DNA from 3 places in the Paracidovorax sp. genome. Region 3 is predicted to be linked to each of the others. Evidence: riboswitches for the same ligand, from Rfam matches in the RefSeq annotation. Region 3 holds a riboswitch; each other region holds the start of a gene.
What was found. Region 3 has a riboswitch for cobalamin ahead of cobM (precorrin-4 C(11)-methyltransferase). Riboswitches for the same ligand answer to the same signal wherever they lie in the genome.
Positions count from the first base shown of each region.

Region 1: it holds a riboswitch for cobalamin, as region 3 does, so the genes downstream of both, AC3A84_RS04705 (TonB-dependent receptor domain-containing protein) here and cobM (precorrin-4 C(11)-methyltransferase) in region 3, are expected to answer to the same signal.
Region 2: it holds a riboswitch for cobalamin, as region 3 does, so the genes downstream of both, AC3A84_RS09075 (TonB-dependent receptor) here and cobM (precorrin-4 C(11)-methyltransferase) in region 3, are expected to answer to the same signal.

Region 1 covers NZ_JBXYZY010000003.1:188,775-192,041, reverse strand. The annotation lists gene AC3A84_RS04705 (TonB-dependent receptor domain-containing protein) at 1-1,715, opposite strand, end outside; cobalamin riboswitch at 1,810-2,096, opposite strand; gene AC3A84_RS04700 (DUF904 domain-containing protein) at 2,131-2,352, shown strand; gene AC3A84_RS04695 (cell division protein ZapA) at 2,349-2,744, shown strand; partial or broken gene AC3A84_RS04690 (EAL domain-containing protein) at 3,109-3,267, opposite strand, start outside.
Region 2 covers NZ_JBXYZY010000021.1:484,150-487,416, forward strand. The annotation lists gene AC3A84_RS09075 (TonB-dependent receptor) at 1-1,416, opposite strand, end outside; cobalamin riboswitch at 1,517-1,767, opposite strand; gene AC3A84_RS09080 (TOBE domain-containing protein) at 1,923-2,138, opposite strand; gene AC3A84_RS09085 (ATP-binding cassette domain-containing protein) at 2,231-3,064, opposite strand; gene ssuC (aliphatic sulfonate ABC transporter permease SsuC) at 3,084-3,267, opposite strand, start outside.
Region 3 covers NZ_JBXYZY010000029.1:332,935-336,201, forward strand. The annotation lists gene AC3A84_RS12695 (sirohydrochlorin chelatase) at 1-353, opposite strand, end outside; gene cobM (precorrin-4 C(11)-methyltransferase) at 350-1,177, opposite strand; cobalamin riboswitch at 1,338-1,596, opposite strand; gene AC3A84_RS12705 (carboxylesterase family protein) at 1,853-3,267, shown strand, end outside.

The DNA.
Region 1 (3,267 bases), on a different contig from region 3:
AGCCCGTAGCCGCCCAGCACCTGGACGGCACCACCCGTGTAGTCGTAGCGGCGGCCCGAGGCCTGCAGCTCGGCACCCCAGGCCCAGCCGGCGAACTGCGTGTCGGCCCCCAGCACGGCGTGGTGTTTGGCCCGGCGTGCGAGCTGGCGGTCGCGGGTCAGGTCACGCGGGTCCTGCCAGTCGAAGGAACCGCGCAGGTTGACGGCGGCCAGGCGGTGCGTGGCGGACAGGGTGACGCCGCTGTATTCGGCCCGGCCCACGCTCTCGTAGCAGCCGAAGGCGCTGGCGCAGGTGCCGGTCGCGCCGAAGTTGATGAGGTTGCGCACGCGGTTGCGGTAGGCCACCACGCCCACGCTGCTCGCGCCCTCGGTCCAGCGCAGGCCGGCCTCGACGTTGCGGCCGCTTTCGGGCTGCAGCGTGGCCACGCCGTATTCGCTGAAGCGCTGGTAGAGCGTGGGCGCGCGGAACGAGGTGCCGGCCGACACGGTGGCGCGCCACTGCGGCGTGACGGCGAAGCCGTAGGCCAGGCTACCGGTGGTCTTGCCGCCGAATTCGCTGTCGTCGTCGCGGCGCAGGTGGGCCTGCAGCGAATGCGCCCCCGCGCTGACGCCGTATCCCAGGGCCAGCGCGTTCTGCGAGCGCTTGCCGCGCAGGTCGGTGGTGAAGTCGGTGGCGGGGTTGTGCAGTTCGTCCTCCCGGCGCTCCAGCGCGGCGGTGAAGGTCTGCGTGCCCACGCGCCATTCGTTCTGGAAGAGGTAGTTGCGCAGTGTGGTGTCGGTGAGGTACTGATCCGGTTCCGTGGCATAGCTGCTGCGGGACGCTGTGGCCTGAACACGTGTGGTGTAGGCATCGCTCCAGCGCGCCGTCCAGGTCAGGCCGCCGGTGCGCAGCTGGTGGCGGCTGACGTCGTCGCCCCCCGGCGTGAAGCCGTCGTACTGCGACCACAGGTTGCTGGCCAGGAGCGTGCCGTCGATGCGGTGGCGCGCATCGATCTGCAGCCCCACGCGGGCGTTGCCCGAGGTGCGGCGGTAGCCGTCGTCGTCAGGGTTGGCGGTGGGGATGGGGCCGGCGTTGAAGCCGTCGCTGCGCTCATGCGAGATGCCGAGCGAATAGTCCAGCGCGCCCGCGCCGCCGCTCACGCCGGCCTGGGCCGTGCGTGTGCCGTGGCTGCCCAGGCCGACCTGGGCGTAGGGCGCGGCCGGGCCTTCGCCCTTCTTGGTGAAGAGCTGCACCACGCCGCCGACGGCGTCGGAGCCATAGACGGCGGCCGCCGGGCCGCGCAGCACTTCGATGCGGTCAATCTGCGCCAGCGGGATCTGCTCCCACGGCGAGCCGCCGGTGGTCTGCGTATCGACCCGCACGCCGTCGATATAGACGGCCGTGAAGCGGCTCTCCGCCCCGCGCAGGAAAACGCTGGTGGTGCCGCCGATGCCGCCGCTGCGGGCGAACTCCACCCCCGGCAGGCGTGCCAGCAGGTCGGCCACGCCCACGGCGCCGCTGCGCTCGATGGCGTCACGGTCGAGCACGGAAACGTCGGCCACCAGGTCGGCGAGCGGGCGTTCGGTGCGCGTGGCGGTCACCACGGTCTCGCGCAGCTGGGCGGTGGTGGCGGCTTGCGCCAGCAGGGTCTGGGCAAACGAAAGCGCAGGCCAGGCGGCGCCCAGCAGCAAGGGCAGCGCGGCCAGGCGCGCAGGGATCGAACGATGGGTTTTCATGGGACAAGGGCACAGAGGGAATCACCCTGACCGGCCTCCCCGCCGGTCCTTGGGCATCACGGCCACCCGTACGCCGCCCAGGGGCAGACGATGTGGGGTGGCCACCGTGTTGGCCGGTATCCGGGCTGGCGGCACACATTCCACACGCCTTCCCAGGCGCTTGTTCAACGCGCCCAGTGGCTTCGTGCGTGGATTGGGAAGCGCCCTGTGCCGCTTCGTCGCTGCCGCAGGGCGATTCGTCCGCTGACCGTTGCGGGGGCAGCGCAGGCACGGCGGGCCTGGCGGGAGACGTCTTCACGATCCCGGCGGCGCACCTCCCTGCTTCCCGTTGAACTGCGTCATGCGAACCACGCCGCGAGCACCAACGGCGCGGATTTTACGGCCCTGGCGGCCCAACCCTACAATCCGAGGCTCTATGGCACACACCACCTCCATCGATGAGATCGCCGAGCGGGTCGAGCGGCTGCTGCAGCGGCACGCCGAACTCCAGCGCACCAACACGCTGCTGACGCAGCAGGTGACGGAGCTCACGCGCGAGCGCGACTCGCTCAGGTCGAGACTCAGCGCGGCGCGCGCGCGCGTCGATGCCCTGCTCGACCGCCTGCCCCCTGCCACCGACGCGAAGGACGCCCCATGAAGCAGATCGAGGTCCGCATCCTGCAGCAGAGCTATCTGCTGGTTTGCCCCGAAGGCCACGAGCCGCGCCTGATGGCCGCGGTGGATCGCGTGGACGCGGCCATGACACGCATCCGCGACGCCGGCAAAGTGCGGGCGCGCGAGCGCATTGCCGTGCTGGCCGCAGTGAACATGGCTTTCGAGCTGGGCGACCGCGAGGCCGCAGATCAGGCTGCCGCCAATGAGCGCCCGCCCGCCCCCGGCCAAGGCACGCTGGCGCTCGACGATGCGCAGGCGGGCATCCCAGGCGCCTCGGGCCAGGCGCCGGAACACGCCGCGCAGCAGCAAGAGCGCCTGCAGTCCCTCCTGCAGCGGCTCGACGCAGCGCTGCACGGAGCGCAGCAGCCGGCTTGATCGGCGCCGGGCGGCACGGTCACGCACGCAACGGGCTGCGCGCGCCTTATCGCGCCAATTGCATGCGCATGCAAGCCCTGGCGCTTCGCCAATACAGCCCGATGGGTTTTGCGCCGCCGGCCCATCGCGGCAGGCCTACAATCAAAGCGTCTGCGGTGCTGCTGGGCCTTATATTTCCTTGAACCAATGCTCTCTGAGCAAGGGCTTGGTACATTGCCCGGTGAGCGTGATCATCTCGCGTCAGATGAACCCAACGCCTGGCTGCCCTCGCCCCCCTGAACCCCCGGTTCAGGATGACGGCTCGGTGGCATTCGCAGACACCTTATTCCTCCACCACGCCACCCACTGAACCTGCTCGCGGAGATCAGCTGATCGACGGCTCAGATGTCGCTGGCGATGCCAAGCCGACCGCCGGAGCGGGCGTCCAGGTGCCCTCCGGCAGGCCGTCGAGCCAGGTGCGCATCTCGGTCGCAGGCAGGGCCGGCGCGCAGAGAAACCCCTGGAAGTACTGGCAGCCCATGCG
Region 2 (3,267 bases), on a different contig from region 3:
CGCGATGCGTTCATGCCGCAGCCCGCCGATCAGCGCCAGCGTGGGCGAGAGGCGCAGCCGGTCTTCCAGCGCCAGCGCGGTGTTGCGCAGGCCGGTGGCCTGCACCTGGGTGGTCAGCAGGCCATAGGTGCCGCGCTGCGGGTCCGTCAGGCTCACGCTGTCGCCGGGGAAGTTGGCTGCGCCCGGGCGGGTCAGGTCGGTATGGCTGTATTCGAAGGCCGCCACCAGGCGGTTGTCCATGCCGCCCAGGCGGGCGTCCCACTGCGCTTCGGTCTTGTTGCCCCAACTGGTCTGGTCCTGCGCGACGTAGAAGCGCTCGCGGTCCACCAGGCCAGTGTTGGCGTTGAAGGCCTCGATCTCGTTGTTGAACCAGGTGCGGTCGGCCGTGTAGCGCCAGAACTGGCTGCGCAGCACCACGGTGTCGCTGGCCTGCCATTCGCCGCCGGCGCGCAGCCAGGTCTCGCGGGCCTGGTTGCGGTTGTCCAGCACGTTGTAGTTGGTGCGCAGCGTGCGGCCGTCGATGGTGACGGGCCCAAGGTTGCTGCCGTTGTAGTTGGAGACGTAGCTGCCCGAGACGATGCCGCCGTGCGGCTGCACGCCCGGCGCGTTGGCGGAAACGAGCGGCATGCCCCAGTAGCTGCTGCCGTTGTCGCGCTTGGCTTCGCCGGCCACGAAGAGCTTGACGCCGGGCGCGGCACGCCAGTCCAGCCCGCCGGAGAGGTGACGGTTGCGCTGCCAGGTGTCATCGACGAAGCCGTCGCCGTTCGATGCGCTGGCGTCGATCCGGTAGTCCAGATCCTTCCAGGCGGTGGTGCCGCCCGAGCCGAAGGACACGCGCCGCTCGCCGAACGAGCCCACGGCCGTATTGACCTCGGTGCGCACCGGGCCGCGGTGCGGCGCCTTGGTGACGAAGTTGACCGAGCCGCCCGTGGCACCCTCGCCCGACATCAGCGAGGCCGCGCCCTTGAGGAATTCGATGCGCTCCAGGTTGGCCACGTCCATCACACGCGAGGTCATGTTGGGCGGGCCGATCTTGATGCCGTTGTAGAGCGTGTTGATCTGGCTGCCCGCGAAGCCGCGCATGGAGAACGCGCTGGGCTCGGCCGGAAAGTCCCCGGCCGTCACGCCCACGGCCGCCTGGGCCGCCTCGCTCACCGTGCGCAGGCCGCGCTCGGCCAGCACGGCAGCGGGCACCACGTCGATGGAGGCCGGCGTTTCACGCACCGTCAGGCCCAGGCGCGAGGCGCTGCTGGTGGGCTGGTCCAGCGGCGCCACCGGGCCCTCGGCGGGGGCGGTGACGGTCACGGCAGGCAGCGTCTGGGCAGCCAGCGGGAACGCGGCGGACAGGGCGAGGGCCAGCGGCAGGGGCCATGCAGGCACGCGCTGGAACGAAGGGCGGGACAGCGAAAAGGACATGGAAACACACAGGGATGAGTCGCCCGCGCCGGCCTCCCCGCCAGCGAATGGGCACCACGACGCCTGCGCCGCACCGCCCTCTTCTCAGGGTGGCGTGGCAACGGGCATCACCTCGTTGGCCGGTATCCGGGCTGGGCGGAGCGCCCTCCAAAAGCCTTCCCAGGCGCCCATGCAGGGCACCCAGTGGCATTGCGACTGGAGAGTGAGGTGCGCCAAGGCGCCTCGTCCGCTGACCGTTGCGGGGGCAGCGCAGGTCGGGCACTGGCGCAAAGCGCGCAGCACCTTCCTGCTTCCCGTTGAACTGCAGCGCGAGAACACGGCGCTGCGAGCACCAACAGAGCGCATTCTATGCGCAATAACGCAACACATTTGCGTTTAAAACGATGCGGGCACGTCCGAAAAAAGGGGACCACAAGGTCACCTTGGATGAATCAAATGCTATTAAATAAATAGCACAAAGTGGAGCAAGAACAAGCGCCGGAGCGGCTTTTTCCTGCATAACCGCCTCACAGCCTGGCGATGGACACCTCGGTGGACTTCACCAGCGCCACCACGTCGGAGCCGACCGCGAGGCCCAGCTCATCGACCGAACGGGTGGTGATGACCGAGGTGACGATGCCCCAGGGCGTCTCGACATCGACTTCGGAAACGACGTCGCCGCGCACGATCTCGCGGACCTTGCCTTTGAACTGGTTGCGTACGTTGATGGCTTGGATGGTCATGGAAAACTCCTTGGGAAAAACGGTTCGGATGGAAGAAGTGGCGGGGAACGGAACGGGAAAGCGTGCCGGGCGTACTGGGTGGCCTCTTACTGCTACACCGCCCAGCGCAGGCCATGGGCCGGAACGCCAGGCCAGCCGCGATCAGTGGGCGACTCATCTGGCGCACCGGGCTTTTGCAGCACGCGGTCGAGGATGCGTTGCTCGATGGCCGCGAAGGCCGCGTCGCCGTGCGAGCGGGGCCGCGCCAGAGCGATGCGCTCATCGAGCGCGATGCGGCCGTCCTCGATGAGGACCACCCGGTCGGCCAGGGCCACGGCCTCCTGCACGTCGTGCGTGACCAGCAGCGCGGTGAAGCCGTGGCGCTGCCAGAGGCCTTCGATCAGGCGGTGCATCTCGATGCGGGTGAGCGCGTCGAGCGCGCCCAGGGGCTCGTCGAGCAGCAGCAGGCGCGGCTGGTGCACCAGCGCCCGCGCCAGGGCCACGCGCTGGCGCTGCCCGCCCGAAAGGCGCGCGGGCCATTCGTTCTCGCGCTCGGCCAGGCCCACCTGGGCCAGCACCTCGCGGCCGCGCTCGCGCTGCGCGGCGGGCAGGCCCAGGGTGACGTTGTCGATCACGCGGCGCCAGGGCAGCAGGCGCGCCTCCTGGAACATGATGCGCGTGTCCGCATGCAGGCCGTGCACGGGCCGGCCGTCGGCGGTCAGCGTGCCCTGGGTGGCGGGCTCCAGCCCGGCGATGAGGCGCAGCAGCGTGCTCTTGCCGCAGCCGCTGCGGCCCACGATGGCGACGAACTCGCCGGGTTCGATGGTCAGCTGCGCGTGGCGCAGCACCTCGCGCTGGCCGTAGCGCTTGTGCAGGCCGGTGGCCTGCAGACGCACGCCGCCTGCGGCCTGGCCGGAGCGGTTTTCGGAAGAGGATGTCTGGGTCATGGCAAGGGCTCCGGTGCGGTCATTGAGGCTGGTAGCCGGGGTGCCAGCGCAGCCACCACCGCTCCAGCGCACGGGCGAACAGGTCGGCCAGCTTGCCCAGCAGGGCGTAGAGCAGGATGCCCACCAGCACCACGTCGGTCTGCAGGAATTCGCGGGCGTTCATGGTCAGGTAGCCGATGCCCGACTGCGCGGAGATCGTTTCG
Region 3 (3,267 bases):
CGGCGCAGCTGGCGCTGCAGGATCGTGAGGATGGGTTCGCAGGCGGTGAGGTGCGGTCCGTAGAGGAATTCGACGCCCGGGCAGTGCTCGCGCGCATGCTCGATGGCTTCGGGGATTTCCATCTTCACGTGGCCGGCCGCGTTCAGGATGAGCGGCAGCACCAGCACGCGGGTGCTGCCCTTGGCAGCCATCAGCAGGCCGTCGTGCAGGCCGGGCGGCGCGAATTCGATGAAGCAGACCTCGATGCGCCAGCCGGGCTGGCGCTCGCGCCACTGGCGCACGAAGGCGTGGATCTCGTCGTTGCCTTCGGGCTCGCGCGAGCCGTGGCCGATCAGGAGGATGGTGGTGGTCATGGTGCGGTCGGTTCGTGGGGTTCTTGGGGCGCAGCGGCCGGCTGGCTGGCGCGGCGGAAGCGGTGGGTGAAGCTCGCGTCGTAGAGCTTGGACTTGGCCAGCTCCTGCCACTGGCGCGCGCCCAGCGTGGGGCTGGCGATCACCATGGCCTGGCTGACGATGCCGGCGGCGCGGCAGCGCTCGCGGATGTCGGCCAGCGTGCCGCGCACGATGACCTCCTCGCCCGGCCAGCTGGCCTTGTGCACGACCAGCATGGGCGCGTCGTCCGCCCAGCCCGCTTCGCGCAGGCCGGCCTGCACCTTGTGCAGCAGCGTGATCGACAGAAAGATGCAGAGCGTGCAGTGGTGGCGGCCCAGCTCGGCCAGCGATTCGCCGGGCGGCATGGGCGTGCGGCCTTCCACGCGGGTGAAGATCACGCTCTGGGTGACCTCGGGCAGCGTGAAGCTTTCCACCGCCGCGGCGGCCGAGGCCATGGCCGAGGACACGCCCGGCACCACGCGCACCGGCACGCCGGCCGCATCGAGCGGCTGCACGACCTCGATCAGCGCGCCGTAGAGCGCCGGGTCGCCGGTCTGCAGGCGGATCACGGTCTCGTGCTTGTGGGCATGCAGGATGAGCCAGGCGGCCATCTGCTCGAGCGTCATGTCCTTGCTGTCGGCGATGGTGCAGCCGGGCGGCGCCCAGCGGGTGGCGGCCTCGTTGACCAGCGAGCCGGCGAACAGGATGGCGCCGGCGCGCTCGATCAGCGCGCGGCCCTTGACGGTGATGAGCTCGGGATCGCCCGGCCCGGCGCCGACGAACCAGACGGTGCCTGGCGCTCTCATGGATGGCGTGGCGCGGGCGAACGCGCGCTTGCGAAGGAAACTGGCATGGGACAACGACGATGGATGGCGGCAGGCTGCACCGCACGGGCCCGGACCCCTGCCTCCCCGCAGGTTCCGTGAAATGGTGTGCGGCGCTGTGCAAACGCCTTGCGCCTTGCGGCGCCGCACCCCCCTGTCGGCCGGTATCCGGGCTGGCGACGCTGGCGTGGGCCCTTCCCGGAAGCGCTGGCGGCTTCCAGTGGGCGTGATGTTCCACGCAGTCAAGGCGGCGCTCGTCGCCGTCCTTCGTCGCTTACCGTTGCGGGGGCAGCCCAGGTGGGGGAGCCGGCCTGGGCGGGCGGCTTCCTTCCTGGTTCCCGTTTAACTGCGCTGCCGCCAAAGAGGGCGGCCACGCGAGCACCAACGGGCGCGAGTATAAGACGCCCGACTGTCAGGGACACCATTGATGAGCCGTGCCGCCCTGGTGCCGTCTGGGTTGGGTGCTATTGATTTCGGAGCATTGGAGCCATGCGCGCCGTGCGGTCGCGCCGGGGTCCGGGGCTGGCGCGGTGTTGTGGCGCATCCGGGATGGCGTGAGGGTTGCCCCCCGGGCCGGGCCGCGAAGCGCCACAATCGCGGCACCCTCTCTGTCCAGCGAAATCTTCCATGCGCCGCCACTCTTACGCCCGCCGAGCCTTGACAGCCTGTTCGATTCCCGCGGCCCTGATGCTGCTCTGGGGCGTGAGCGGGCCCGCTCAGGCCGCCAATCCTGCCACAGCAGCGGCGCCCGACGGCTGCGCGGACGGCACCACGGTGACGATCGGCGCCAGCGCGGCCCATGCCGCAGCGACTGCCGCCTCTGCCGGTGCTGTTGCTGCTGCGGCGGCGGCTGCATCCGCGCCGGCCGCTGCCGCCAGCGATGCCGCCGTGGCCGCCGCGACCCCGGCCCCGGCCCCGGCGCTGCCGACGCTCTGCGGGCTGCGCAGGGCCGTCACGCCGGCCGGCGCTGCGGCGCCCGTGCCGGTCAACCGCTATATGGGCATCGAATACGCCAAGGCGGATCGCTTCAAGCCGCCGGTCATGCTCGCGCCCGGCGGCAACCTGGTGGCGCAGACGGTGCCCGGGCCCTTCTGTCCGCAGTCCCCGCGCCCGCAGATCCCGGTGAGCGCGCAGGACGAACGCTGCCTCTTCCTGAACGTCTTCACGCCCCAGGCCGCCGTGGGTGCAACGCAGCCGGCCCCGGGCCGCCTGCCGGTGCTGTTCTACATCCACGGCGGCGGTTTCACGCAGGGCAGCGGCTACCTGCCGCTCTACGACAGCCGCCGCAAGATCCTGACGGGCAACCTGTATGACGGCTCCTACCTGGCAGCGGCCGGCAACATGGTGGTGGTCACGCTCAACTACCGCCTGGGCGCGCTGGGCTTTCTCGCCATCGACGACCCGGTGGAGAACGCCGCCCTGGGCGGGCCGCTGCGCGGCAATTTCGGCATCCTCGACCAGCAGATGGCGCTGCAGTGGGTGCAGAAGTACATCGCCGACTTCGGCGGCGACCCGTCCCGGGTGACGATTGCCGGCGCCAGCGCGGGCGCCATGGCCACCGGCCTGCACCTCTTCGCCGCGCCGGGCAGCGCGGGCAGCTTCCAGGGGGCCATCATGCAGAGCAACCCGGTCGCTTCGCTCTACCGCACGACGGCGCAGGCGCAGAAGCTGGGCGACGTGTTCCTCGACGCGCTGTGCAGCCGGGTCACGGCCTGCGTGCGCGGGCGGCCGGTGCTGCAGCGCGCGACCACGGCGCAGATCGTCACTGCGCAGTCGGCGGGCGTCTTCGGCCAGCAGGCGTCTCCGCGTACCGCCGCGGCGCGCGAGGCCACGGCCCTGCCCCTGGCGCGGCTGCTGGGCGAGGCCTCGCTGCAGATCCACGACGGCCTGCCCTGGTCGCCCAACGTGGACGGCCGGGTCATCGTGGGCCAGCCGCTGTCCGGATTCGCCAGCGCGGCCGGCGTGCCGCCCAAGCCTTTTGTCTTCGGCATGAACCGCGACGAGGGCGCGGTGTTCGCCCATCTGGCCTATCTGCGGCTGGGCTCGGGGCTGGACCCGCTGAGCTTCAACCG